DNA from 3 places in the Eisenbergiella sp. OF01-20 genome. Region 3 is predicted to be linked to each of the others. Evidence: predicted binding sites of a transcription regulator. Region 3 holds the regulator's gene; each other region holds the start of a gene.
What was found. The regulator NrdR, encoded in region 3, represses ribonucleotide reductase genes. The targets are predictions, from matches to a motif close to CACAANATNTTGTG.

Region 1 (9,965 bases), on a different contig from region 3:
CGCTGTCTGCAGATAGGAAACATCTACAAGGGCCAGGGCCGGAAAAACAGAATGGCTGATACTCTGTTTGGTTTTCTTTTCCAGATGGGAAAAGGCGGCCTGTGCGTCCGCCTCCGGAATCGTGGTAAGAACAATATCCGGAAGAACATTTCTAGTCAGGATCGCATACGGGGTCACCTCTGAACCGGTTCCGGCGGTAGTGGGTATTTCCGCCACCGGTAATGCAGGATATACGGGACCGTCGGGGGAAACCTGCGTCCTTGTATATAACAGCCTTTCATCATGCTCCGGGTTGGCTATCATCAGCGCAATCGCTTTGGAGGCATCCATAGGAGAACCGCCACCCACACCGATTACGAAATCCGTACCCTCTGTTATTCCCAAAGAAGCGGCTTTCATCACCGTTTCCACCGATGGGTTTTCTTCAATCTCATCATACACCATATAAGGGATATTTTCCCTTTCCAGCGCTTTCGTAACATCCTCCAGAGAACCGTTTATCCGGGAGGAATGCTTTCCCGTTACCACCAGGGCTTTTGTCCCCAGTGCGGCAAGCTCTCTGCTGTGGTTTTCCACACAATTTTTCTCACTGTATACTTTGGTCGGCATAAATAATTTCATAAGGTATTCCTCTCTTTCCCTGTCTTTATGAACGGTATTGACCGGCTATCCTTACCCCGATTATATCGCATATATTTCTCCGGCGCCATACACAAAAGACGTCCCCCTGTTAAGGGGAACGCCTTTCCGTTACTGTTCACTCAGTACTGTGCATTTACTGCACAGTACGTGAGAAAGTGATTCAAGAGTGCATAAACACAAACGCCGCAGGCGATTTTAAATGGATTTATGCATGTTACCGGTCACGGAGTGACCGGTAAGACCTCTTCTTAATTTATGCGTTTACGACATCCTTCTGTTCCGCATATTTCTTTATATTGGAAGCATTAGTGAACTTCCGGTACTCCTCCCCGTTTACCACGACCAGGGTAGGTGCCTGCATTACTCCGTATTTGCTTGCCAGTTCGGAATTTTCTTCCGCATCAATGGGAATATAGCTTTCATTTTTCAGATATTCCTTAGCCAGCTTGCAATTGGGACAGGTTTTGGTGGTAAAAAGATATTTGATATCCTCCGGCGTTTCTACCTTGACCTCTGCATTTTTTTCATAATCGGATAAGGTAACCACTCTTGCTGCCGGATGCTTTAAAACGGATTTAGAAAGTTCATATTCCGTCCGGTTCTCAAATTCCTGCGCTTTTCCGTCATTCCAGTTCTGGACCGGCCTGTAATATCCGGTGATGCGGCTCCAGACCTCCGTCACTCTGCCGCACTTGGGGCAGACCTTCTGTTCTCCGGTAAGATACCCATGTTCGGAACAGATGGAATAGGTAGGCGACAATGTATAATAAGGAAGCGTATAGTTCTGGGCAATGGTGCGGACCAGGTTTGCAGCGGCTTTCCAGTCGGGCAGCTTCTCTCCCAGGAATGCATGGAATACGGTTCCCGAGGTGTACAAAGTCTGTATGCCATCCTGGATGTCCAGGGCATCAAACACGTCTACGGTATAGTCCACCGGCAGATGGGAGGAATTGGTATAATAACAGGTATCTCCCGGTTTTCCAGCGGTTTTGATTCCCGGCCATTTTTTCTTGTCATGTTTTGCCAGACGGTAGGTGGTGCTTTCCGCAGGAGTGGCCTCCAGATTATATAAATCCCCATACTGCTCCTGGTAATCCGCCAGTCTGTCGCGCATATGGTTCAGCACTTCCTTGGTGAAATCCTGGGTCTTTTTCGTTGACAAATCCTCCCGGATCCAGTTGGCGTTCAGTCCCGCTTCATTCATGCCGATCAGGCCGATGGTTGAAAAATGATTGTCAAAATTGCCAAGATATCTCTTGGTATAAGGATACAGGCCTTCATTCAGCAGTCTGGTAATCACCTGTCTCTTAATCTTAAGGGAACGGGCGGAAATATCCATCATCTTGTCCAGACGTCTGTAAAAATCTTCCTTGTCCGCGGAAAGGTAAGCAATACGGGGCATATTGATCGTTACCACCCCGACGCTGCCGGTGCTTTCCCCGGAGCCGAAATATCCGCCGGTTTTCTTTCTCAGCTCGCGCAGATCCAGGCGGAGCCTGCAGCACATGGAACGGACATCGCTGGGCTGCATATCGGAATTTATGTAATTGCTGAAATAAGGCGTACCGTATTTCGCAGTCATTTCAAACAAAAGCCTGTTGTTTTCCGTGTCGGACCAGTCAAAGTCTTTGGTGATGGAATAGGTGGGAATGGGATACTGGAAACCTCTCCCGTTGGCATCGCCCTCAATCATGATCTCGATAAAGGCTTTGTTTACCATATCCATTTCTTTGCGGCAGTCTTTATAACGGAAATCCATTTCCTTCCCGCCTACGATGGCCGGCAGCTCTGCCAGATCGTCCGGCACGGTCCAGTCCAGTGTAATATTGGAAAACGGCGCCTGGGTCCCCCAGCGGCTGGGTGTATTTACCCCGTAAATGAAGGACTCAATACATTTCTTCACTTCCGGATAAGTCAGATCATCCACCTTGACAAAGGGGGCCAGATAGGTGTCGAAGGAGGAAAACGCCTGTGCTCCTGCCCATTCGTTCTGCATGATCCCCAGGAAATTGACCATCTGGTTACAGAGAACGGAAAGATGGGCCGCCGGTGCGGAGGTGATCTTTCCCGTAATGCCTCCCAGACCTTCTGAAATCAGCTGTTTTAAAGACCAGCCTGCACAATAGCCGGTGAGCATGGAAAGATCATGAATATGGATATCCGCATTCCTGTGGGCCTCTGCGATTTCCTCATCGTAAATCTCGGAAAGCCAGTAATTGGCAGTAACGGCGCCGGAATTGCTGAGAATAAGCCCTCCCACGGAATAGGTAACGGTGGAATTCTCTTTGACACGCCAGTCCTCAACCTTCACGTAGCTGTTTACCACATCCTTGTAGTCCAGGATGGTGGATTTCATATTGCGGATCTTCTCACGCTGCTTGCGGTAAAGAATATATGCTTTCGCCACTTCCGTATAGCCTGCCTGCTCCAGGATCTTTTCCACGCTGTCCTGGATATCCTCCACATGAATGGCCCCATCCTTCACTTTATCCTGGAAATCCGCAGTGACACGCAGTGCCAGCAGATCGATAATATCATTGGTGGTCTCCATATCCGTAGCATTAAATGCTTTCATAATCACATCATTTATCTTGGTCAATGTGAAGTCTGCAGTCTCTCCGTTTCGTTTAATTACATGAAACATATTTCTTCCCCCTCTGTGATTTTTCCTTAAGGCTTAAAAATGGACAAGTATCCATCAGCTGAATATCCGATGGATACTTGCCCCTGGTTGGGCGTTGGGATTATTGTAGCACCATTCTTATCCTAAGTCAATGCACACATACCACATATTGTGGAACAGGTAACATATTGACATAAATATAGTAGGGAATAACACCACATGAAAAACGGAACTTTCCCGGGAATCATCTGGTCTGAAGGAATTCATACTCCCGGATGGCCTTTTCATCATCCGGATAGGTTCCCAGATATTTTTGCATAAGTACGGTAGCCTGTTTGAAATCTCCCAAATATTCGTATGCAACAATTTCATTAAAGGACAGCACCTGCATCAGCTGGTTTCCCTCTATGGCAAGCCCCGCCTGAAACGCAGTAAGTGCCGCCTGGTAATCTCCCATTTTCAGGTTACACAGCCCCAGCTGGTTATAAATCTGCGCATCCGGAGTGGTATTCAGGAAATTGCTGTATACACTGGCGGCATAGTTATTGTCCCCCAGCTTTTCGTAAGTCTGCCCCAGAAGGCTAACCACATCCACGCCCCCATTGGCGTCCTTTGCCTTCTCCAGACTGTTTCTGGCGCTGTTATAATCGCCGAGGTAATAATTCATCCTTCCCCGGTTATAATCGGTCAGCTTCTTGTCCTCGCTGTCCAGCACAGCCTGCAGATAGCCTTCCCCTAATTCCTGGAGGCCGTTATCCGAACAGGTACAGAAAATATTGATCCGCATATCATAATCCTCCGGATCAATTTCCACCGCCCGGTCAAAATCCGCCTGGGCCGCCTCCTGGTTTCCCTGTTCAATCTCAACCACGCCCTTCAGGTAATAGGCCGTCTTTTCCTTCGGCCGCAGCGCAGTGATGGATTCATACACCGCTTTGGCCTTGTCCAGCTCTCCCTGCTTATAATAGGCGGTAGCCAGGTAATAATTGATATCAAAATCAATCTCTCCCAGCCTGGCATCGCTGTAGGAAAGCGCCTTTTCCAAAGCTTCCACGGCCTTGTCATACTGGGTAAGCCCCATATAGGCAAGTCCCTGTCCGCGGTAAGAAAGCTGGGCATCTTCTTTATCCAGCAGCGCCGCATCAAAAAAAGGCAGGGACTCCTCATAGCTGAGCTGTTCAATCAGCTGCATTCCCTGATCAATATTCTCCTGTTTGGATGCTCCGCAGGCAGATGCGGATACCATGCAGAGGCTGCACACAAAAACTGCGGTTATATATTTTAACTTTACCATATTTATCACTGCACCTGTAATTTTTCTATATTAAAAAAAGAAATCTGTTTGCTCTCAGGTTATAGTATAACAAATCAGCTTTCTTTTTTCACCCCCTTTTGCCGGGAAATTTTATTTTGTCCGCTTGCGCCGTTATTGTTCCCGGCTCCTGTGCCGCGGCCCTGCGGTTTTGCCTGCCCGTTTCATCTTAACAGCGGCAGGCTCCCGGACAGCCGGTTTACCTTTTTCCTGGCCCCGCAGATACCGATCCCCAGATAGGTTACCTCTTCTTCCCCTGTCCCTGCCGCCCTGGCTATGTAATCCTCATAGTTCTGACAGCTTTGGGCCACGTCCGTAAAATCCACCACCACACAATCCGCAAACTCCGGCTGGAACAGCTTTTCCCTGATAGCCTTCAGTTTTTCCTTATCCGCTTTCAGAACCGGAACCGGCAGCGCCACAATCCCCAGATGCTGCCTCCCGTTTTTATCACATATGTCGGGGCCAATGGTATCGGGCACCTGTTTTCCCAGCGTGATCCCAAGGATTCCCGCCGCATTGGCCAGCACGCCGGCCGGCAGCTCTTCATTTAATATCATCACACATTTTCTGTCCTGAAGTTCCATTTTTTCTTCCTTTCTTTCCTATTACAAACGCTCTCCGGCCGCTCCGTTTTCTTCCGCTTCCCTGCTGCTGTCTCCTTCTGCCTTTCCCCATTTCTGGGATAAGAACAGTCCTCCCAGAGTCAGAAGAATGCCTGCCGCGGACAACATGGTTATCTTTTCACCCAGGATAAGCGCCGAAGTCACCGTAGTTACCACCGGCACCATATAAATATAGACGCTGGTTTTTATGCTTCCCAGCACCCGCACCGCATAATTCCAGGTGACAAAACACAGGGCGGAGGCTCCGAACCCCAGGAAAAGAAGGTTTCCTGCGTTGGCAGGCTCCAGAAACAGCCGAGGATCCACATGAAAATCCATGAGAAAAAGAGCCGGTATCATGAACACCAGTCCGTAAAAAAAGGTTCGTCTGGTAGCCTGTACCACGGGATAACCGAAATCACTGATTTTTCTGGTCAGCAGGGAATAAACCGCCCAGAGCACCGCCGCTCCCACCGCAAGGAGATCCCCCAGGGGATTCAGTCCGCCGAAGCCGCTTATCAGGCAGATTCCCGCCATAGCCATGAGAAAGCCCAGGAAAAACCGTTTTCCCGGCTTCTCTTCTTTTTTAAGAAGGAAGCTGAAAATTGCCGTAAAGAAAGGCGCAATGGAAATGATTACTCCCACATTGGAAGCATAGGTAAGGGTCAGTGCAATATTTTCCAGAAGAAAATACAACGTTACGCCGCACAGGCCGGCCAGTGCGAAGTACAGCTCCTGTTTCCTTTCCCCCTTCCTTTTCCTGTGAGGGTATCCGATCCAAAGGGCCGCATAGCCGATAAAAAAGCGGATAAACAGGATTTCGATAGGGCTGAAGCTTCTCAGCAGCACCTTGGTGGAAATAAAAGTGGTACCCCATATAAAAATAGTAAGAAAAGCCGCCAAATGTCCCTGCATGGTATTATTCTTTGTCATTGTCTGTTTCCGCCTGTTCTGTTTTATTTTGGAAAATACGCTGATACTGTTTTGGTGTCAGCCCGATAAACTCTTTGAAAAAATGGGTGAAATGGCTTTGATCGGCAAAACCTGCCATCCCTGCGGCATCAATAGGCGCTGTCCCCTGTTCCAGAAGCTTTCTGGCCTTATCCAGCCGTATGGTCTGCAGATACCGGTATGGAGAAACGCCTGTCTGTTTGGTAAAGGAGCGCAGAAGGTAGGACTTTCCGAAATCCGTCATAGCCAGCAAATCATCCAGAGTGAGGTTTTCGGCATAGTGTCTTTCCATATAAGAGCACAGATTCCGTATCTGGGGGTTGGGCTGGAGAATGTCCGCCTTTTCAAAATCCGATGCATATTCCTGAAGGATCTGTTCAATGAGGAAAAACAGGGTCTCTTCCTTTTCCAGCCTGGGTGCATGGTCCAGTATGGCCCGGTACAAGTCCCGGACCGATTGGGTGATATCACTTTTATAGACTACCGTTTCGGTGAAATAAGGCATATAGGCTTCCCCGGTAATCTCTTTAACGCTGCGCTCCATCACCTCCGGATTGATATTCACCGCCCGGTAATCCAGGATTTCCCCGTTTATGGGTGCGCAGTAATGGTTGTCTCTGGGGTTGAATAACAGCAAATCGCCCTCCGACACATCATATTCCCTGCCTTTACACCATAAATGGCGTTTGCCGCCTTCCACAAAACCTATCACGTAATATTCATGAAAATGGTTGGGAAATTTCTGTACAATGCCGCTTAAGTTATAGGCCTCTATGTCCAAATCCCTGTCATAATAGATATGTCTTTGTTCCTGTTCCTGAAGCATGATGGTCCTCCCTCCGGCTTCCTCATAGCCGAAATCCCGTCCAACCCCGATTCCGTAAGGCACACAGGTACCGCGGAAAACTTCCGGAGGATGGACAAGGCCTGCATTTACAAACGTTTTGATATACTTTAACACAGAGGAGAGGGGTTGTCTTGTATGATATGGCACTTTTTTTGATTATTTTGCTTCCCTATTTAACCGGTATGCATTTCTCTTTCTTGAAAAAAGACAGACGGTAATATTACCGCCTGCCTTCTTTGTTCCTATTATTACTCTTCTCTGATAAAATACAGCAGCCTGCTGCCATAATCCCCAAAGATCATTTCCTGTAAATATCCCGCGTTCATCAGCATTTCTCCCGAATAAAGCTCCCCGGTTTCTTCCAGCCGGTAGCGTGCCTTCGGATCCAGGCCGCAAAGCTTCAGGCGTCTGGATTTGCGTTCGGTTTCATAGCGCACCTGCACATAGGTCACCAGGCATTGCTTTTGTTCCTTATCTGTCACCTGCCAGCAGTCGTACATGGCATTCTCCCGGTAGGATGCGATGCGGTAGTAGTCGCCTTCCCGGATCAAATCGTTATATTTATGGTAATCCCGGTTGAATCCGGCGGCTTTTTTCTTTTCCTCCTCCGTCAGCTTTGTGATATCCAGTTCATAGCCAAAGGTTCCTGCAAGCGCCACATGGGCCCTGGTTTCCATAGGGGTTATCCGGCCTACGGAATGATTGGGACAGACGCAGATGTGGGCGCCCATAGAGCTTAAGGGGTAGATGAGCGCCGTTCCCTCCTGGATGGAAAGCCGTTCAATGGGATCCATATCATCGGAAGTCCAGATCTGAGGGCTGTAATACAGCATGCCCGGATCAAAACGTCCGCCGCCGCCAGAACAGTTTTCCAAAAGAAGATCCGGGAATTCCTGAAGCAGGCGTTCCTGCATCTGATATACGCCAAGGACATAACGGTGGTAAAATTCTCCCATGTGCTCACTGTCCAGGGCAGCGCTTCCGATATCGGAAAGCGGGCGGTTCATATCCCATTTCACATATTCGATATTGGCGCTTCTAAGTATCTTTGCCACGCAATCATAAGCATAGTCTACAATTTCCTGACGGGTCAGATCCAGTACATACTGATGGCGTGCCATATTGATGGGCCGGCCCGGCACCTGTATCGCCCAGTCGGGATGGGCTCTGTAAAGATCGGAATCCGGAGATATCATTTCCGGCTCAAACCAGATGCCGAATTTCAGTCCCTGTTCGTTAACCCTGTCAACCAAAGCCTTCAGGCCGCCTCTGAGCTTGCTTTCATTGACCTGCCAGTCTCCCAGCGCACATTCGTCGTTGCAGCGCTTCCCGAACCAGCCGTCGTCCATAACCAGCATTTCGATGCCAAGCTTGCTGGCTTCCGCCGCAATGGCAACCAGCTTGTCGTCATCGAAATCAAAGTAGGTGGCTTCCCAGTTATTGATCAGGATCGGACGTTTGGAATGCAGATATTTGCTGCGGATCAAATGGTTTTTATATAAATCATGGAACGTACGTGTCATTTTACCAAGTCCCTGTGCGGAATAAACCAGCACCGCTTCCGGCGCTTCGAACTGTTCGCCGGGATTCAGCACCCACTCAAAGCCGTCCGGGTGGATGCCAAGGCTCATGCGTACGCTTTCTCTGTGATCCAGCTCTGTTTCCGCTATGAAATTGCCGGAATACACAAAGTTCATGGCATATACACTGCCTTCGGTCTGGCTCGTGCCGTTCGTGGTAAGGGCCATGAACGGCTGCATGTGATGGCTTGTTTCCCCGCGGAGGGAGGAAACGATATGTTTGCCCTCGGTCACCTTATGGGGAGTGATATGTCTTTCCCTCGCCCAGCAGCCGTGCAGCGTGAGCAGATCAAAATTTTCATTATCCATATCCAGGCAGGCGCTCAGTATCTTTTCCAAATACAGCTTCTGCCCGCCTTCATTGACTGCCGTGACGCTGCGGATAATAGCATCGGAATCCTCAAAAATACTATACCGCAGCAATATTTTTAACCCCAGCACTTCATCCCGGAGCGTAAGAATCAACGTCTGCGCCGCCTGTCCCGCTTCTTTTCCCGCAAAGGTGGCAGGCATTCCTGCAAGCGCCGGCTTTCCTTCCCGGATTTCATAGGATTCGTAATGCAGTTCACATGCACGGCAGCCGTTTTCATCCCGGACGCAAAGACATGGATCCCGGAAGTCGCCGGTTCCCCAGACGGGATACTCAAAGCTGAAAGTGTCCAGACAACCAACCTTTTCTCTCCTGTGAATATGCATCTCATCCGGCGTAGCACCTGCGCGGAGCAGATAAAAACCGTCCATATCATCCATTCGTTTTCCATAATACATGTGCCCCAGCATACTTCCGGCGGCAACGCCCATTAAATATGTGGTGTTTGGTGTGCTTATGCTGAATATTTTCTTTTCCTCACAGACTCTTATTCCCATAAAAAACCTCCTATGTGGTATGTTCCTGGTTACTGTTCATGACGCACAGCTCCGGCTCTGTGCAGCAGGGCTTTGCTTTTTTATTTATTATACTTTATACTGTTGGAAAGAAAAGCGGTATCTGTTTCTTTTTATTGTTATTATGTTGCCTGGCATTATCGTCCCCTTGCCAGGCAGCTGTCCGGAAGAAACTGCGAAACAGGAGACCCAAGACAGTGTATACTCTGTATTTTACAGGAGGAAATGCCATGACAAACCTTCCCGGCCTGCCCGCCGCGGAGCCACCCGTCCGCCTCTATTTCAGCGGATACGAACAGACCGCCCCTTCCCTTACCTGCGGCCCCGGTATATGGCCCCATTATCTGCTTCATTATGTACTTTCCGGTTCGGGAACCTTTACAAGCGAAAAACACAGCTGGCGGCTGACCGCCGGCGATGCTTTCCTGATCATCCCCGGAGTTGTCTCGGCCTACGCGGCGGACAGCCATGACCCCTGGGAATACTGCTGGATTGGTTTCGACGGACGGGATGCCGCCGA
Region 2 (9,965 bases), on a different contig from region 3:
ACCATATTGAAAGCGAGCCCGCCTATCGCGGCGAGAAGTGTCCACTGGAATAACTTCTTTTTATCGTTTGTCTGGGTGATTTTACCGCATTTATGGGCGATAAAACCGGTAATCAGCCCGATGCAGAGTTTAAGCACAAAGGTTTTGGGGGCGTAGACCACATAAACCGGATCAAAAATATCCCCGATGGTCATGCCCAGGGCGCCTCCGATGCCCCCATACAGACCGCCCAGTATCAGGGCGCCCAGGACACAGACGGCATTTCCCAGATGGATAGAGGTGGCGTCACCTCCGGGCAGCGTGATTTTGATTTGCAGGAACGTGAATACCACATAGGACAGCGCAGCAAAGACACCGGTCATTACCAGCTTCTGGACTTTTTCATTTCTCATATTGATTTCCTCCTCATAATGGTTATACGGGCTTTCCTTCCGAAGGGAAGGCTGCGTTTTCAGCCATACGCAGAAAATAGGAATGTACCGCGGGATTGCCGCTTAATTCCGGATGAAAAGACATGGCGAGCTGGTTCCGGTATCGCACGGCGGCGGGATATTCCCGCAGGATGCCGCCGGGTTTATCCATCTGGCAGGTCATTGCCAGTACCTCGGTTTCGCCGGCTGAAACAATCAGCGGGGCCCGGATAAAGGTCATGGGAAAAGGCCCGATTCCCTGAAAAGATGCCATTTCCTGAAAGCTTCCCAGCTGCCGCCCGTACGCATTCCGGCGGACCGTAACAGGAAGCGTGCCGAAACAGGGCGGCGTTTTGTCTTCTTTTTCCCGTGCCAGCAATATCAGGCCTGCACAGGTGGCAAGGACGGGAAGTCCTTTTTCCAGCATTCCCCGGATGGGGGAAAACAACCCGGAATCCCGGAGCAGTTTTTCCATGACTGTACTTTCCCCTCCGGGAAGCACAAGTCCGTCTGGCGGACCGGAATCCAAATCTTTAATCTGACGGATTTCAAAACACGTTGCACCCAGGCTCTCCAGCATGATTTTATGCTCTGCAAATGCCCCCTGGAGGGCGAGAATACCAATTCTCATTTCCGTTTCCGATAGTGTCGTTCCCGGCATTTATTTTCCCCTTTCCGCCATCAAAAGGGCGATTTCCGATTCGTTGATCCCTATCATGGCTTCGCCCAAACCGGCAGACAATTCGGCAAGAAGTGCGGGATCCTGGTAATTGGTGACGGCCTTTACAATGGCCTCCGCCCGTTTTGCGGGATTTCCGGATTTAAAAATGCCGGAGCCTACAAAAACGCCTTCCGCCCCGAGCTGCATCATCAGGGCGGCGTCCGCCGGAGTGGCTATGCCGCCGGCGGCAAAGTTTACCACGGGAAGTCTCCTGTTGTCATGGACATAACGGAGAAGGGAAAGGGGAACCTGAAGCTCTTTGGCCGCTTCAAAAAGTTCATCCGGGCGAAGGGAAGCCACACGGGCGATTTCGCTGTTCATCCTGCGCATATGGCGCACGGCCTGGACGATGTCCCCGGTACCTGGCTCCCCCTTGGTACGGATCATGGAAGCCCCTTCTCCGATCCGCCTTAACGCCTCACCCAAGTCCCTTGCGCCGCAGACAAAAGGAACCCGGAAGCCGGTTTTGTCGATGTGGTATCTATCATCGGCGGGGGAAAGCACTTCACTTTCATCAATATAATCAATTTCAATGGCTTCCAGTATCTGTGCTTCCGCGAAATGGCCGATACGGCATTTCGCCATGACCGGAATGGTTACCGCTTCCTGGATGCCCCGGATCATCTCCGGATCACTCATGCGGGATACGCCGCCGGCCGCCCGTATATCTGCCGGAATCCGTTCCAGCGCCATGACAGCGCAGGCACCGGCTTCCTGGGCAATACGCGCCTGCTCCGGTGTGGTGACGTCCATGATAACGCCGCCTTTAAGCATTTGGGCCAGTTCTTTATTCAATTCATATCTGTTATTTTCCATTATCATGTCCTCCGGTTATAAATAGTCTGTGCCGGAACGTCCGCGAAACGTAATCCGTATTTCGGTATATACTTGCATCTTATTATACATAAAAGTGGCATGATAAAAAGTGCCATTTTATATATTTTTAACCATGCCAGTTTGTGGGGATAAAAAGAGGAACAGTAAAACAATTGGAATTGTCGCCGCAACGTATTCTTGCGATCTGCACAGTAAAGGCGCAGACCTGGCTGAACGGTTATTAAAATTTCCTTAAAATCACGCCCTGCACATTGCTTCCCCGGACGGAAAAAGGTAAGATTAAACAGATCGGGAGGGAAATTATGACGACAGAGAAAAAGAAGGGAATAAAGAGGAGAAAAAACGGGGGGAAGCTGTGGATAGCGGTATCACTTATTGCTGTGATTCCGGCTTTAGCCTCCTGCAGCAGGGCGGAAGAAGGCCCCGCTGCTGTTCTGGAAAGTGCCATGGAAACAGGTGCGGACAAAGAAAGTCCGGAAGAAAACTTGAACTCCGGCACAGACAGTAACCCGGACGGACAGACGGCCGCCCCGGCGGAGCGGGTTTCACTGACCGAAGAAGAACTGCAGGGCTTCCGGGAGCTTTTAAACCAGACCGGCTATGGGAATTGTCTCACCTGCTATTATGAAGAGCCTGCGCAGATCAGTGTGTCGGAGATTTTTTACAGCCTCCACGGAATAGGAGAACCCGTATCGGAAGAAGAGGTCGCATCTCTCGGCTGGGAGGAAACCCTGGATGCGGTAAAATTCCCGGTGGACACAATGGAGCAATACCTCATGGAAAGATTCGGCATTACATTGGAGCAGGTGCAGAAGGAAGTACTGTTTGACTATCTGCCGGAATACAGGGCCTATTATCTGAATGCAGGCGATACTAACCTGGTAATGGCGGAATGCATATCCGGGACCAGATCGGAAGATATCATAAGGATTTTGTATACCACAGGCAATGAAGACGGACTTTGGGAGGTCAGCCTGCGGGAAAAAGAAGGCGGGTATCAGTTCCTTGCAAATGTGAACCGGTCGGCCGGGCATAACAGAGATTATGTGGAACAGGTGCTGGCTCAGAAAGACAGCCTGCAGCATGGGGAAAATGAGAATTATGATTTCTATTTCCGTCCGGAGAACGGAGAACTGGTCTGCGCGGAGGATAAACCCTCCGGAGGCTCCCCGTCGGTAAGGACCCTTTATTTTGAAAACGGGGAATGTACGGTGATCACTTTGTCGGGGGAAGATGCCTGGGCGGATGCCAGAGGGGCTTTTTGCAGTGCAAACGGGCGCTATATCGGGGCAACGCAGGGATATTACAAGGATATAGGGATTGGTGTCCTGGAGGAGTTTGAAGAGGCCAAAGGAAATTTTTAAGGACACGGATAAGGCGGCGGAACCGGCGGCTGTGAAGGATAGCGGAAAGGAGTAGGAAATGCGGGCTGCGGTTATTTCAGATACCCATAACCTGCTGCGGCAGGAAGTATCAGACCTGATAGAAACCTGTGATGTCATTTTGCATGCAGGGGATGTAAATACGCAGATACTGGCGGAACAGCTGGAAAAGAGAAAACCGTTATACATGGTGCGGGGAAACAACGATGGGGAATGGGCGGCCGGCGTGCCGGAAACCCTTTCATTTGAACTGGAAGGGGTATCTTTTTATATGATACACAACAGAAGGGAGATACCGGAAGGGAGAGGGAATGCCGATGTGGTTATATACGGCCATACCCATAATTATTCCTGCCGGCAGGAGGAGAACACTCTGTGGCTTAACCCGGGAAGCTGCGGAAAACGGCGGTTTACCCTGCCGGTTACCATGGCGGTGCTGGAGCTTCATAACGGCGGCGTTGAGGTGGAGCGGATTGATCTGATACCGGCAGATTGTAAAGACCGGAGTAAGAAAGAGGCGGTGCTGGAGGACTTATATGGCATGGACAGAGCTGTTGCCGTTAAAAGGATCGTCAAGGGAATGGACAGAGGGGAAACTGTCCGGGTAATGGCTGAAAAATGGAGGCTGCCTGAGAAATTTGTGGAGCAGGTGTGCCGTATTCGTGTAACCCATCCCGGAGTTACGGCTGCGGGGATTTTAGATAAAATGGAAGCAAATGCTGCCATAAAAAAATGAGAAGAATAGAAGAGATGATAATGGCGTAACCTTTTAAAAAATATAACTATAGTGTGCGGGCGGATGGGGAAATAATAGGAAAGTTTTAAGAAATCAGTTCGCCGGATGTTTTGGAATAAATGCATGGCCTGTTAAATGGAGCTATTCGAACAGAGGGACCGGAAATGACGGGAGCACGGAGGCGGGTATGAGCTTTGAAAGCCTGGAATTATCCCATGAAGGTTTTAACCGGGAGAAATAGAAAACCAGAAATGCCGTACCAGCATGGAGTTTGATTGCCGGTACGGCATTTTAAAGAGCTCTTTCAGGGTACGGCGTTTTGCGGAGCGGGTTCTCTATTTACAGATCATCCACCAAAGCCGTGCTCTTGGCATAGGCGGTACTTTTTGCTTCAAAAAAGTCGGTTTTTACCATATTGGCATTGGAATACTGGCTGACCCAGGCCATGCTTTCCGGTTCGGCTGTGTGTTCCGGATAAAGAGGCTCATACCCCAGGCTGGTCCAGCGCAGGTTACCCAGGTAATGGATATAGTCGGATACCATATCCCGGGTAAGGCCGGGAATGTTATTCCCGATGCAGTAATGGCCCCAGTCGATTTCCTGACGTACGCCTTCCAGGAGCATTTCCTTCAGTTCCGTGATCGTTTCCGGGGTGAAAAGCTGGGGTTCTTCCTTCTGCAGCTCCAGGATGATGTTGCGGAAAAGCCATAAATGAGTGTTCTCATCCCGGTTGATATAGCGGATTTCCTGGGCGGAACCGGGCATTTTGCCGTTACGGCTCAGGTTATAGAAGAACATGAAGCCGCTGTAAAAATAAATGCCTTCCAGAATGAAGTTCGCCATCATCACCTTGAGCAGGGTGACGGGATCCTTATGCTCCTGAAATTCATTATAGCAGTTTCCGATAAAGGTGTTTCTGCGCAGAAGGTGTTCGTCATCCTTCCATTGGTACAGAATGGCGTTGCGCTGCGTCGGGCTGCATATGGTATCCAGCATATAACTGTAGCTCTGGCTGTGTACACATTCCTGGAAGGTCTGGATGGACAGACAAAGGTTCACTTCATTGGCTGTCACATATTCCCCGATGTGGGGCAGGTTAGCCGTCTGGATGGAATCCAGAAAAACAAGGAAGCTTAAAATTTTGTCATAAGCGGTCCGTTCCGCCGGCAAAAGCCTCGGATAGTCCTTAACATCGGCGGAGAGGTTGATTTCCTCCGGTATCCAGAAATTGTTCATAGCCTGACGGTACCAGTCACTCACCCAGGGATAACGCATATTATTAAAATCATTCAGGTTTGTGGTATTTCCGTTTATCATACGGCGCAGACGTACATCCGTATCCCCTTCGGGGTTAAAAAGCGGTTTCTTTTTCAGTTTATTCATTTCTTCGTATCCTTTCCGTGTATATTCCGCAATGTATTTGATGGTCTGGTTTGCAGCTGGAAGGAGGCTGCCATGCGGCCCGCCCGCAGTGTCCTGCGGCAACCCTTCCGAGGCCCTGCGGGCGGGCCGGATACTCACTTCAGGAGGAGCAGCTCTCGCATTCTTCCACTTCCAGAGATTTGCTTCTTATATAATAGATGGTTTTGACGCCGCATTCCCATGCCTCAATATAGAGGGAAAGAACCTGGCGCAGGGTATAATCGTTAGTGATATACAGATTCATGCTCTGCGCCTGGTCAATATGACGCTGACGCACGCCGCAGGCGCGCACACTCATACTCTGGTCAATGAGATGGGCGTTTTTATAGTACCAGTAGGTTTTCATGGAAAGCTCCGGGGCTACCCTGGGAAGCATGAAGCCTTTCTTTTCTTCTAAGAAAAAGCGTTTCATGATGGGGTCAAGCCCGGCGGTGGTGCCGGAGAGGATACTGGTGCTGCTGGTGGGAGCCACGGCAAGAAGATAGGCATTGCGCATTCCCTGGGAAGCGACCTTTTCCCTCAGCTCCTTCCAGGCCGGGGAAAGATATCCCCGTTTCTCAAAATAAGCGCCGGTCTGCCAGTCGCTGCCTTCAAAGTATTCATAGCTGCCTTTTTCTGCCGCAAGAGAAGAACTGGCGGCAATGGCGGCGCGGTTAATCCGTTCAAAGACATCGTCCGCAAAGGATAAATGGTTTTCATTTTCCCAGGGGATCTGATGTCTGGCAAGCATATGATGATAGCCGCTCACGCCCAGGCCTATGCTTCTGTAGCGGCGGTTGGTAAGCTTGGCGTAGGGAAGGGCATAGAAATTCAAATCAATGACATTGTCCAGTGCACGGACGGCGGTTGCCACTACATCGGAGAGATAAGCATCGTTTTCCACGGGAAGATTGCCCAGGGATAGGCTTGCCAGGTTGCAGACTACGAAATCACCGGGACGTGTGGTATTCACGACCACGGTATCCCCGTTTTCTGTACGTATTTCGGAGCTTACCGATTCGATGGGGGACATGTTCTGTGCGATTTCCGTACACAGATTGGAGCAGTAAATTATCCCTCTGTGGCCGTTGGGGTTGGCCCGGTTTACCGTATCCCTGTTAAACGTAAACGGCGTGCCGGTCTCAACGGCGGATTTCAGGATCAGGCGGACGATTTCCTTCAGGGATACCGCCCGTTTGGAAATACGGGAATCCCGGATACATTCCTGATACCGGATTTCCCATTCTTCCCCGTAATAGTCCTCCAGGGAGTAGCCTTTTACCGTGAGGATTTCATGAGGACACATCAGATGCCAGTCCTGGTTCAAATCCTCCTTTGCCATTTTCCAAAACAAATCGGGATAGCAGACCGCAGGAAAAATATCATGAGCCTTCATACGATCATCCCCGTTATTGGTGCGCAGCTGCAGAAATTCCGGTAAATCCCGGTGCCAGGCATCCAGATATACGGCGGCGGCGCCCTGGCGCATACCCAGCTGATCCACAGCAACAGCGGTATCGTTGACCAGCTTGATCCAGCGTATTACCCCGCCTGCCGCACCTTCGAAGCCGCGGATAGAACTTCCTGTGGCACGTACTTTTCCGAAGTAAAGCCCCATACCGCCGCCGAATTTGCTCACCTGGGCAAAATTATCCACACTCCGGTAGATGCCCTCCAGGCTGTCGGGAACGGTGTCGATAAAACAACTGGAAAGCTGGTGGTAGGGCTTGCGCGCATTGGAAAGGGTAGGAGTGGCCATAGTGACCTCCATGCGGCTTAAGCAGTCATAGAATTTCTTAACCCAGTTCATGCGGTTCTGCTTTTCCTTCATAGCCAGATGAAGGGCGATTCCCAAGTACATTTCCTGGGGCGTTTCCAGGAGGATATGGTTTTTAGTCCGTATGCAGTACCGTTTCAGCAGGAGATCCAGCCCGGCATAGGTGAACAGCCCGTCCCTTGTGTCATCCAGAAACAGGGATGCTTCTTCCAGTTCTTCCCTGCTGTATTGTTCCAGAATATAGCTTCCATACAGCTCCAAATCCGTAAGATAACGCAGCTTTTCATAAAAGCATGTAATTCTGGCCTCTTCCATGCGTGAGGCGATTGCCTTATGCGCCTGGTAATTCAAAAGCCTGGCGGCAATGAATTCCCAGCGGGGCGCTTCCTGGGTGGTGAGTTCCACGGCAGCCTTAATCAAAGCCGTAAGTTTTTCTTCCGTTTTCATTTCCGGTTTGCAGAACGTATTATATTTGGCAGAAAGATGAAGAAGGGAATATTCTTCACCGGGAAAATCCTTCTGTATGTTACGGAAAACAAACTCCAGTGCAGGATCGGAGGCGGCTTCGCACAGAGCGGCTCTGGCGTCTCTTAAAAGGGAACGTTTCTGGCGGTAAAGAATATAATTTTTGGCTTCTGTGAAAAAGCCCTGCTCCATCAGCGTCTGTTCCACCTGATCCTGGATCCCTTCCACGCTGGTGATGCTTTTGGCGGTAAGTTTTTCCTCTACGGATACAAGCAGATCCGCCATGACGGAAGGGGCGGGGTTACTCCCTGTGCTTTCAAATGCTTTTTTCATAGCGGTAATGATTTTCTGACCGTCATAATCTTCCTGACGGCCGTTGCGTTTCGTGATATCCATGTCTGTCTCCTTTTTCCGGGCCTTCAGAAATAAAAAAGGTATGGCAAAAAAAGCTGCCCGGATATGTATGATACTAAAGCTAGTATTAATTTTGCCGAATTGAATCTATTATATACTATATCTAGTTGTGTGGCAAGATGGGATCCCACAGAGGGGGACAGATAAAAATCCTGCGTACCCCCACAGCGTAACAAGCCGGATCTGTGCGGACTGTTACGTCTGGACGGTGAGCGCCTGGACCGGTCCGAACGGATTCTGTGAATGGCTGACGCATCGCATCCATGCTGTCATTATATCCATATGGCAATCGGGATAAACGTATCGGGCGGCTGTTGTTTTTCGGGGATGGCAGCCGGGGGAAACTATGGCGGCACCAACTTTTTTTATCTACACCCTGTTTCCTGCAGCGGCTTGACTTTCTGCGGCGGAATGATTAAAATAGTTAACTAGATAATAGTTAATGAAATTAAACATTAACCGATTAATTAATGAGGAAGCGAAAGGCAGTCCGGATTTACCTGGATGGTTTCAGACAACAAGAAAAAGGAGGAGCCGCCGCAGAGCGGCTGTAAAACATATGGATAGAAAGAAGCTTGCACATGATTCTATAATGAACTTCCGCAAGGCGGATACGATGCTGAGACGTTACCTGGACAGGAAAGTCTCCCACACAGGGGTTTACCCCACCCAGCACAGGCTTTTAATGGAGCTGGACAGTAATCCCAGCTGCTCCCAGGTGGAGCTGGCGGAGAAATTTGATGTTTCGGCGGCAGCTATTGCCGTTTCGCTGAAAAAACTGGAAAAAGGGGGATACATTACCAGGCTTGCCGATGAAAGTGATAACCGGATAAACCAGGTGAGTATTACGGAAAAAGGAAAAGAAGTCATCCGCAAAAGCATCCTGATTTTCAGGGAAACGGACCGATGCTTTTTTGCAGGCTTTACGGATGAAGAGGTGGCGCAGTTTCTTCATTTCATGGAGAGGGTATATAAAAATATGGCGGAGCAGAACTGCAGGCTGGATGAGGAGGAGCAATAATGAAACGGTATTTGAAATACATCAAGCCCTATTGGTATGCGTTTATCCTGGGGCCTGTTCTCATGATAACGGAGGTGGTGGGAGAGGTGGTCCTGCCTGCCTATATGGCTAAAATTATCAATATCGGAGCGGCCAACCGGGATGTCCCTTATATTGTGGGAACCGGGATCACCATGGTGATCATCGCTTTTATTATGATGGGAGGGGGAATCGGCGGCGCGTGGTTCGCTTCCAAGGCATCCATAAGCTTTGGCGCGGATCTGCGCAACGACTGCTTCCGAAAGGTACAGAAATTCTCCTTTACCAATATTGATACCTTTTCCACCGGTTCGCTGGTGACCAGGCTGACCAATGATATCACGCAGGTGCAGAATCTGATTATGATGGGACTTCGTATGATGCTGCGGGCGCCGGGAATGCTGATAGGGGCCATTATTATGGCATTTTCCATGAACGCCGGCCTTGCGCGGCTGTTTCTGGTGATCATGCCGATTATGATCGTTGTCATCACCATAATTATGCGCACCGCATTCCCGCGGTTTACCCTGATGCAGAAGAAGCTGGATAAGGTGAACTCCAATATTCAGGAAACCCTGCAGAACGTGCGGGTCATCAAATCCTTTGTGCGGGGGCGGTACGAGGAAGAGCGTTTTTCCGATGCGAACGAAGATCTGAAGGATTCCAGCCTGCGGGCGTTTAAAGTAGTGATTCTGCAGATGCCCCTCATGGCCTTTTTCATGAACGCCACTACCCTGCTTGTGGTATGGATGGGCGGAAAGCAGGTATTGGTGGGGGAAATGC
Region 3 (9,965 bases):
GTATCATCTCCCTTCAGCCGCTCATAGACCGTTTCCGCGCTCACGCGCAGAAACACCACCGTCCCCAGCTCTTTCAGCAGCATCCGGTTTTCCTCCCGCATAGGAAGTCCGCCCCCGGTGGAGATGATCTGCTCTCCTTCCGTTTCCAGAAGGCTTCTCAGAGCCGCCGTTTCCATTCTCCGGAACCCCTCTTCTCCCTGCCCGGCAAATATTTCAGAAATGCTCCTGCCTTCTTCCTTTTCGATCAGGCGGTCCGTATCCACCAGCTGCTGGCGCAGCCGGTAGGAAAGCCGGATTCCCACGGTGGTTTTCCCGCTTCCCATAAAACCTGTCAGAATAATGTTTTTCTTCCTGTCACTCATGTTCTCCCGGTTCCTTTTTCGTAACCGATCAGGCTTGTTGATCGGTTACCTTTTTCATCTGTTCATAACAAAAGTCCGCATCCTCTTCCCGGACGGAAACGCCGGTCCATAGTTCAAAGGCTTCCACGCCCTGAAACAACAGCATCTTCAGGCCATTGCAGGCTTTTCCGCCCGCCGCTCTCACAAGGCGCATGAATTTCGTATCCGCGGGGCGGTATATCAAATCGTATCCCGTATGTACCAGCCGGTAAAAACCGGGATCCTCAATAACCGCTTCCTCCGTATGGGGAGCGAGACCCACGGAGGTTCCCTGGATCACCAGATATTGATCCCCTGCAAGCTGTTTCCAGCCGTCCAGTCCCATCGCACGGATGCAGCATCTCCCCGCCTTTTCGTTTACCTCCCTGGCAACCGCCTCTCCCTTTTCCAGGCTGCGGTTCAGTAGATATACCTGTTTGGCCCCGCGCAGAGCGCACAAAAAAGCCGCCGCCCTTGCCGCGCCCCCCGCTCCCAGCAGGATTACCTCCTCGCCGGAAACCGAAATTCCTTCCGCCAAAAGGGCCCTGTACAATCCGGACAAGTCGGTATTGTATCCGCAAAAGCCCTGTTCTGTCCTGACCAGGGTATTTACCGCCCCGATACAGGATGCCTCCCTGTCTATCCCGGATAAAAAGGGGATTACCGCGCTTTTGTGCGGCACCGTAACATTTACCCCGAGCAGGTTCAGCGCCCACGCGCCTTCAACGGCCTGACGTACCTGTTCCCCTTCCACCAGGAATGGGACATAGACCATATTGATGCCGCATCGCTTTGCCAGGGTGTTATGGATGACAGGGGAAAGGGTATGCTCCACCGGGTTCCCCAAGAGGGCACAGGTTCTTGTCTTGCCGTCAATCATGCTGTTTTCCTCCTTCTGCCGCCCGTTTTTTCTTATAAAAATGGAGGACAATCTTCTCCAGATAGCGTTTCAGCACGATCTGAATCTCTTCCCGGGGATTAATCGGCTTCACCAGATAGCTGTAAAGCCCCGCTTTTCTTGCTCCCCATACATCGGTAAACAGCTGATCGCCCACAAAAAAGGTATTGACGTCATCCGTCCCCATCTTGTCCATCGCCCGTTCATAATTTTTGATGCCCGGCTTACCGGCTTTGTATATATAATTCACATGTACCGCATCGTTGAACATTTTTACCCGTGGCTCCTTATTATTGGAAAGCAGAAGGCATTCATAACCAATGCCCTTCAGCCGCTTAAAAAGTGCGATGCTTCTGTCATCTGCCGGCGCTCCGTGCGGCACAAGCGTATTATCAATATCAAATATAATACCTCTGTAACCCTTCTTATACAGCCCCTCATAGTCTATTACATAAGCACTTTCCACATAGCTGTCCGGATAAAACTTCTCAAACATGGATTTTCTCCCTTTCTCACTTAGCAGTAACCGCGCGCAGCTTCTGCGTTCATACCGCCGGACCGGAGGAATCCGTTCCGGGGGACTCAATTCCCGCCGCTTCCAGCAGGCTTTTCGTATAAGGATGCTTCGGATGGAAATAAACATCGTCCACATCCCCGCTTTCCACAATTTCCCCGTCTTTCATGATCATAACCCGCTGACTCAGCTGGTACACCACACGCATATCATGGGAAATAAAGAGGATGGCAAGGCCCAATTCCTTCTGTATGTTCCTCAGCAGCGCGATGACCTGCGCCTGTATCGTCACATCCAGAGCCGAAACCGGCTCATCCGCAATCAGGAGCCTGGGGGATAGCATCAGGCTTTCCGCGATACAAACCCTCTGCCTCTGGCCGCCGGAAAGCTGCCGCGGATAGCGATCCGCCTGCTTTTCATCAAGCCCCACCTTCTTCAGCATTTCCAGCACCTTCTCCCTGCGCTGCTGTCTGTTCAGATCCGTATTCAGCCGCAGAGGCTCTTCCAAAATCCAGCCTACCTTTTTTACGGGATTCAGGGAGCTGTAAGGGTCCTGGAAAATCATCTGGGGATGCCGGGATTTCTGGACGATAACTCCCTCATATTTGGGAATCAGCCCCAGAAGCGCTTTGGAAAGCGTGGACTTTCCGCAGCCGCTCTCTCCCACCAGCCCCATGACTTCACCCTCCCGGATGGAAAAGGAGACGCCCTTTAATACATCCAGATCTTTTTTGGGATGGAACAGGCCCCCCTCCTCCTGGGCGTAGGAAACACGCAGATCTTTTACCATAAGGACATACTTTGTCTGTTTTTCTTCCATTTCAAACCTCCGCAGGCTTTACGCATCTGGGAATAGCGGCTATCAGATTCCGGGTATAATCCTCCCGGGGATGTTCAAATATCTCCCGGCAGTCCCCCTGCTCCACCACCGCCCCGTCCTTCATCACCACAATGCGTTCGCAAAGACGCTTTACCAGACTCAAATCATGGGAAATGAACAGGATTCCCGTTTTCTTTTCCTGATTGAGTCTGGAAAGGAGCCTGACAATCTGAAGCTGCACCGTAACATCCAGGGCTGTGGTGGGTTCATCCGCAATCAGCAGCCTGGGTTCACAGATCATGGCAGCCGCGATCATAACCCTCTGCCGCTGCCCGCCTGATATCTGGTGGGGATAGGAATGATACATACGCTCCGGATCGGGCAGTTCCACTACTTTCAGCATTTCCAGGGCTTTTTCCCGGAGTTGCTCCCGGCTCATGTCAGGACGGTGTATACGCAGGCTTTCCTCTACCTGCCGGCCGATCCGGTATACCGGATTCAGGGATGTCATAGGCTCCTGGAACACAATACCGATATCATCTCCCTGAAAAGCCCGGAGCTGCTCCCTGGGACAGGTGAGCAAATCCGTTCCCTGAAACAGGATCTGCCCGGTTTTCTTCATATCATGCCTGCGGAGCAGTCCCGCCACCGCCAGGGCCGTCATGGATTTCCCGGATCCGGATTCCCCGACCAGACCGACAATATCCCCCTCGTCCATATGGAGGTTCAAATGATAGACCACCGTTTCCGGGACAAGATGATCATGGAATTCCAGATTGAGATCAATTACATCAAGCATACCCATACCCGCCTTTCCCCTTCAGCCCTTCTGCAAGCAGGCTGAAGCCCAGAACCATCAAAACGATAAACATGCCGGGAAACAGCGCAAAGCCGGGGGCGGAGAAAATATAGGTCTGCGCTTCGGAAAGCATCCTTCCCAGGCTGGCTTCCGGAGGCTGTACCCCGATCCCAAGGTAGCTCATACCCGCTTCCGCCAGCACCGCGTTATTAAACCCAATCATCACCGCCGGGACAAGCACCTTTAGGGTGTTGGGCAGGATATGAACGAACATAATACGCAGACGTCCGGCACCTGCCAGTCTTGCCAGCTTCACATAGTCCATATTTTTACAGCGGATGAATTCGGAGCGCACAATCCTGGCAAAGCTGGGAATAAAGGCAATTCCCAGGGAAATGATCACATTCCCCTTTCCCGGCCCCAGAAGGCTGATAAAAACCAACGCCAGAAGGATGCTTGGAAACGCGAATACCACATCATTGATACGCATCAGCACCTCATCCAGCAGACCGCCGAAATATCCCGTAAAAGCGCCCAGAAGCACCCCGAAAAAGGTGCCTATGGCAACGGTCGACAACGCCACCGACAGCGTTGTGCCGCTGCCCTTCATCACCCGGCTCAGGATATCCCTGCCGAAATTATCGCACCCGAAGGGATGGGCGAGCGTGGCGCCGGAAAGCTTATTTGCATTATCCATAGCCGTTGGATCATATGGTGTATAAAAGATTCCGATAAGCACCACCAACAGGACAAAACCTGTGAGAATGCTTCCGAGAATTAAATTCAGGTTCTTTTTCTTCATAGTTTGGCCTCATCTTTCCGCGGCAGTTTCTTACTGTACACGAATCCTGGGATCGATTTTCTTATAAATGGAATCCACCAGGAAATTGATGAAAATAACAAGAAAGGCCAGCAGAACAATAATGGCCTCCACCACCGGATAATCCCTGTTTGATATGGATGTGAGCAGGATCCGTCCCAGGCCGGGAATATTAAATACCTGCTCGATGATGATGCTTCCCGCTAGCATATCCGTAAGCGCCATACCCAGAAAAGTTACCACAGGAATCATGGCATTCTTCAGCAGATGGCGGTACATCACATCCCTGGTGCTGTTCCCCCTGCTGTATGCCGTCCTGGCATAATCCTGCTGCATTTCCTGTATGATGGAGCTGCGCAGCAGCTTAACAGCCATTGCAGCTTTGGGAAGGGCGATGGACAGCGCCGGAAAAAAGAGGTATCCGATAAAACCGGTTATACTTTTGGTATAGGATACATAGCCGCCCGGCGTGAATAAATGGAGAATCAGGCCGAAAAGGAGGGTTATCAGTATTCCTGAAAAGAAAGGCGGGATTGCCATAATGATCTGGTTCAGCACAGATACCACATGATCCGCCGCCCCTCCCTCATGCCTGGCCGTATAAAGCCCCAGGGGGATAGAGATGAGCACCATCATGGCAAACGCCATCAGGGTCAGGGTCAGGGTGACAGGGATTTTTTCCGCCACCATATCCTCCACCGGCATTTGATAGCTGTAGGAGGTTCCCAGATCCCCCTTAAGCAGACCGCCAAGCCAGCCGGCAAAGCGTACCGGGAGGGGGCGGTTCAGCCCCATCTCCTCACGCAGCGCCTCCACCTTGGCCGGCGTGGCCTCCGTGCCCAGCTTTGCCGTGGCGGGATCCCCGGGAATCCATGCAAATGCAAGAAACACCAGAAAGGACACCACCAACAGGGTCGCAGCCATGGATACCAGTTTTTTTATCAAATATTTCACATCTCTCACGCTCCCTTGCAAAGCCGGAATCCGGAACCTATTGTCCGGCGATTTTAAGCTTGGCGATATCCTGCACATACAGCGGATAAAACTCGTACCCTGTATATTTTTTGTTCAACGCCACCAGATAAGGCAGATCCTGAATATATACATTGGCCGCATGCTCTGCCAGAAGCGTTTCACAATCCTTGAACGCAGCCGTTTTTTCTTCGTCTTCAATTGTGGCAAGCGCTTTGGCATAAGCGGCATCATAATCCGCATTGCTGAAATTAATAAAATTGTTGCCCGCCGTGGATACGAAACGGGAAAGCAGTGCGCTGGGGGTCAGGCTGGATGCATCCACTCCCACCACCGTAGCTTCATACTTTCTTCCCGCATATACATCGGACAGCCAGCTGTCCCATTCAATGAGATTGATTTCTGCCGTCACGCCGATTTTTTTCAGCTGTTCCACAATTACCTGCGCCGTATCGATATGCTGCTGGTAATTGGACGGAACCGTTATGGTAAAGGAAAAGCCGTTTTCATACCCGGCTTCCTTCAAAAGCGCCTTCGCCTTATCCAGATCCTGGCTGTACATGTCATTCAGTTCCGGCATATAGTATTTCCCAAAAGCAGGAAACATACTGCTGCCGATTTCCGTTCCTTTTCCGTCGGAAACAATATCCATAATTTCCTGGGGATCCACCGCATAACACAATGCCTGACGGACACGTTCATCGGTAAAAGGTTCCGCCGCATTATTCAGATACAAGGCCTGTACCAGATTCATGGTACCCTCAAGCACCTGGAAATTGTCTCCCAGCTGTTCCGCCTGTGCGGGCGTCACCCTGGCAAACATATCGATGGAGCCTCCCTGCAGATCCATGACGATGGAATCCGCATTGGCGCATACCTTGAAGGTAACATGCTCGATATTGGCAGGTGTTCCCCAATAATCATCGAATTTTTCCATCACAAAATTTTCCTGGGGGGAACGGGATACGTATTTATACGGCCCGGTTCCGATAGGATTGGTATCCGGGCTTTCATTGGATGCCGGTATAACGGCATTGGTCATATAAGCCAGAAAATCCGTGTCAGGCCCGTCCAATACCACTTCCACTGTTTTTTCATCCAGAATATCCACACTTTGAATATGAGAATACGCCGCTACCAGGGGTTCCCCATTTGTGGTATCGGCGCATCTGTCTATGGAATACTTCACGTCTTCGGCCGTTACCGGACTGCCATCATGGAATTTTACTCCTTCCCTTAAGGTAAAGGTGTAGGTGGTCGCATCTTCCGATATCTGAAAATCACTCGCAATTGCCGGCTGCAGATCTCCGCTGCTGTCCGGCTTTACAAGTCCTTCGTACAGATTAAACAATACCTCTTCCGTTCCTGCCGCCACCGCTTTGTGAGGGTCAAGACTGTCTTCTATGTCCTGAGGTATGCCAATCGTTATCTGAGAAGAGTTCTCACCCGCCTTATCACCTGAGCATGCGCTCAGTGCAATAGTTAGTGTTGTGCACACTAAAGTCAAAAGAAACCGTTTTAAAGTCTTTGTCTTCATGTGTTTTCCTTTCTCTCTCAGCACTTTTCCGACCCGGTGCGCAGCAAATGCGCAGACCTGTCTGAACTGTCACGTGAAAAGTACCTTTTCTATATTTAGTTTTACCGTAGTATTGTATACAAAAACAAAAAAAATTGCAAGAAAAAAATCTGTGCACAGATTTTTATTCCATCTGTGCACAGAGGCGGATGCGCGACGCAGTACTATCCCTTCGTACTAATAACCTTCTTCAGTTCGTCCATAAACGTATTGATATCTTTAAATTCCCTGTATACAGAAGCAAAACGTACATAAGCAACCGCGTCCAGGTCCTTCAGCCTGTCCATCACCAGTTCCCCGATAACCTGGCTGGGTATTTCCTTTTCTTCCATATTAAATACTTCCGTCTCCACCTCATCCACCAGACGGGTGATCTGATTGGCGCTTACCGGACGTTTATGGCAGGCACGCAAAACTCCGGCTTCAATCTTGGAACGGTCATACGTTTCCCTGTTATTGTCCTTTTTAATGACAATTAACGGGATTGTCTCAATCTTTTCATACGTGGTAAAACGTTTGCCGCATTCGTCACACATACGGCGCCTTCTGATGGAGTTATTCTCATCAGCCGGCCTGGAATCGATCACTCTTGTATTGTCTCGACCGCAAAAAGGACACTTCATGTTCGGCTCCTATCTGTGCTTTGGCACATTTCCAATCAACAAAGGCAGAAAACAGCCTGTTTCCGCCCTCCATATTATTCCATTTCTGTTTTATTATAAAGTAGCTTTGATTTTATGTCAACTTAGAAACGAATGTGCAGGTGACGCCAACCTTTTTTATCTGCACCCACCCATGTCCGCCGGCTGTCTGCGTGGCGTTCCCGGGACTGAAAAGGAATTGGGGTATTTGACCCTCGCGGCAGTCGCCAAGTGGATGCACGTGTGCATCCGTTTGGCTCATTGCCCGCGGGAATAAAGTAACATTAGTTACATTCCGGCAAATCAACAATAATAATATCCGGTCCTATCTGTTTAATATCTTTATAGCAGATCACATGATCCGTATCACAGGAAAAAAAAGATTTCCATTTAGCTCCACCGGGGACAATCAGCTTGCAGATGCAGCCGGTACACTGGTCAAACTCGAAATCGGTCACATGTCCCAGCTTTCTGCAGTCTCTCAAATTTATAACTTCCTTACACTTCAGTTCTGAAAAAAGCATATCTTTCTCCCTGACGCGTGATGCGTTCACCCATTTATTAGTATCATATGCTGCTTTTCCCTTTCTGCCACTCCCACGGGGAAAACAAATCCGCCTTCCCCTGCTGTTGCGGCGGATAAGATTTCTTCCCCCAAAAAAGAAAAACCGGCCACATCCGTTTTTCCGGATATGGCCGTTATACAAAACAGGCGCCCGCCTGTTGCTCTCTTCCTTTCCCATACGTTCTCAGCTCCCGCCCGTATTAAGCGGTCAGATAATTTTTCATCACCTTCAGCGCATTTTTTTCCAGCCTAGACACCTGTGCCTGGGAGATGCCGATAAGCTCCGCCACCTCCATCTGTGTCTTTCCTTCAAAAAAGCGCAGGGATATAATTTCAAATTCCCTGTCATTCAGCTTTTTCATCGCCTCACTTAAGGACAGATGCTCCACCCAGGTTTCTTCTTTGTTTTTCTTATCGCTGATCTGATCCATGACATATAACGTATCCCCGCCGTCCGTATATACCGGCTCATACAGGCTCATAGGATTCTGGATAGCATCCAGGGCATATACCACATCCTCTTTTGAAATACCTATTTCCGTGGCCACCTCGGCAATGGTAGGCTCCTTCTGGTTCTGTTTCATCAGGTTTTCTTTGGCATAAATCGCTTTGTAGGCCGTATCCTTCAGGGAGCGGCTCACACGGATGGCGTTGTTGTCCCGCAAAAACCTCCTGATTTCCCCGATAATCATAGGTACCGCATAGGTACTGAATTTTACGTTCAGCGTGGAATCGAAATTGTCAATCGCCTTGATCAGGCCGATGCAGCCAATCTGGAACAAATCATCCACATTTTCATTACTATTGGAAAACCGTTTGATCACACTGAGGACAAGACGCAGATTTCCTTTGATATACTGCTGTCTCGCTTCCTCGTCCCCTTCTTTTATCCGCTCAAAAAGCTGTGTTTTTTCCTCATTGGTAAGCACCGTAAGCTTTGATGTATTTACCCCGCAGATTTCCACCTTATTCAGTGCCATTGCCGAATCCTCCTGCTCTCATTTTCTACTAAAGAGAATTCTCACAATTTCACCCAAATATACCAAACAGGAAATACAAAATCTGGAAACTTTATTCTTTTACCATTTCCCTCTTCAGCCGCTTCATGATCTTCTTTTCCAGCCTGGAAATATAGGACTGGGAAATGCCCAGCAGTGTGGCTACTTCCTTCTGTGTCATTTCCTGCCCGTCCGGGGTATTAAGACCGAATCTTAAGTTAATAATGGTCTTTTCCCTGTCGGTCAGCTTATTGATGGCCTTGAGGAGAAGCTTTCTTTCCACTTCATTTTCAATGTCCCGGTAAATAACGTCCTCGTCCGTCCCCAGGATATCGGAAAGAAGAAGCTCGTTTCCGTCCCAGTCCACATTCAAAGGCTCGTCAATGGAGACTTCAAGGCGGGTTTTGTTATTACGGCGCAGATACATGAGGATCTCATTTTCAATACAGCGGGAGGCATAGGTCGCCAGCTTGATATTTTTGTCCGGTTTAAAGGTGTTGATGGACTTGATCAGTCCGATGGTACCGATGGAAATCAGGTCTTCCACACCGACTCCCGTATTGTCGAATTTCTTTGCTATGTAAACGACCAGTCTGAGGTTATGTTCAATCAGAATATTCTTCGCTTCGTCTTCATATTCCGTCCCCAGATCGCTTATGATTTCATTTTCTTTTTCTGATTCCAGCGGCGGCGGCAGAACCTCTGCCCCTCCGATGTAATGGATATCCCCCTGGCCTGATAAAAGGAAACTGGGTTCCCTGCGAATCATCTTAAACTGCATTTTTCCTGGTATTGCGACTTTTAGTATCATGTCCGTTCCTCCGATTTTCAAATAATGCAGGATGCAGGATCATCTGGTAACCGCCATGTGCCGAGGCCTTTCCTTCATACAGGCCAAGAAGCGCTTTTTCGACAATCAACTCCTGTCCATCTTTCTTTACCTTAAGTTTCTCAATTTCCACCGCCTGCATCATGCCATGCT

Region 1: a site for NrdR is predicted at 3,426-3,439, ahead of DXA36_RS16810 (ribonucleoside triphosphate reductase). Genes of this name have one in related genera too.
Region 2: a site for NrdR is predicted at 8,239-8,252, ahead of DXA36_RS31575 (ribonucleoside-diphosphate reductase subunit alpha). Genes of this name have one in related genera too.

Annotation. Positions count from the first base shown of each region.
Region 1 covers NZ_QUES01000014.1:57,155-67,119, forward strand. Annotated here, with positions in the region: gene DXA36_RS16805 (iron-containing alcohol dehydrogenase family protein) at 1-621, opposite strand, end outside; gene DXA36_RS16810 (ribonucleoside triphosphate reductase) at 896-3,286, opposite strand; gene DXA36_RS16815 (tetratricopeptide repeat protein) at 3,510-4,559, opposite strand; gene DXA36_RS16820 (DUF2000 domain-containing protein) at 4,742-5,164, opposite strand; gene DXA36_RS16825 (DMT family transporter) at 5,186-6,115, opposite strand; gene DXA36_RS16830 (AraC family ligand binding domain-containing protein) at 6,102-6,959, opposite strand; gene DXA36_RS16835 (alpha-galactosidase) at 7,229-9,427, opposite strand; gene DXA36_RS16840 (AraC family transcriptional regulator) at 9,676-9,965, shown strand, end outside.
Region 2 covers NZ_QUES01000062.1:5,149-15,113, reverse strand. Annotated here, with positions in the region: gene DXA36_RS31605 (ECF transporter S component) at 1-392, opposite strand, end outside; gene pdxT (pyridoxal 5'-phosphate synthase glutaminase subunit PdxT) at 415-1,041, opposite strand; gene pdxS (pyridoxal 5'-phosphate synthase lyase subunit PdxS) at 1,072-1,947, opposite strand; gene DXA36_RS31590 (hypothetical protein) at 2,271-3,332, shown strand; gene DXA36_RS31585 (metallophosphoesterase family protein) at 3,391-4,086, shown strand; gene DXA36_RS31580 (ribonucleotide-diphosphate reductase subunit beta) at 4,426-5,469, opposite strand; gene DXA36_RS31575 (ribonucleoside-diphosphate reductase subunit alpha) at 5,609-8,125, opposite strand; gene DXA36_RS31565 (MarR family winged helix-turn-helix transcriptional regulator) at 8,703-9,164, shown strand; gene DXA36_RS31560 (ABC transporter ATP-binding protein) at 9,164-9,965, shown strand, end outside.
Region 3 covers NZ_QUES01000005.1:55,273-65,237, forward strand. Annotated here, with positions in the region: gene DXA36_RS08740 (shikimate kinase) at 1-362, opposite strand, end outside; gene aroE (shikimate dehydrogenase) at 391-1,260, opposite strand; gene DXA36_RS08750 (YqeG family HAD IIIA-type phosphatase) at 1,253-1,774, opposite strand; gene DXA36_RS08755 (ABC transporter ATP-binding protein) at 1,824-2,612, opposite strand; gene DXA36_RS08760 (ATP-binding cassette domain-containing protein) at 2,614-3,411, opposite strand; gene DXA36_RS08765 (ABC transporter permease) at 3,404-4,213, opposite strand; gene DXA36_RS08770 (ABC transporter permease) at 4,244-5,185, opposite strand; gene DXA36_RS08775 (ABC transporter substrate-binding protein) at 5,223-6,740, opposite strand; gene nrdR (transcriptional regulator NrdR) at 6,944-7,402, opposite strand; gene DXA36_RS08790 (YlmC/YmxH family sporulation protein) at 7,705-7,944, opposite strand; gene sigG (RNA polymerase sporulation sigma factor SigG) at 8,186-8,965, opposite strand; gene sigE (RNA polymerase sporulation sigma factor SigE) at 9,057-9,794, opposite strand; gene DXA36_RS08805 (sigma-E processing peptidase SpoIIGA) at 9,754-9,965, opposite strand, start outside.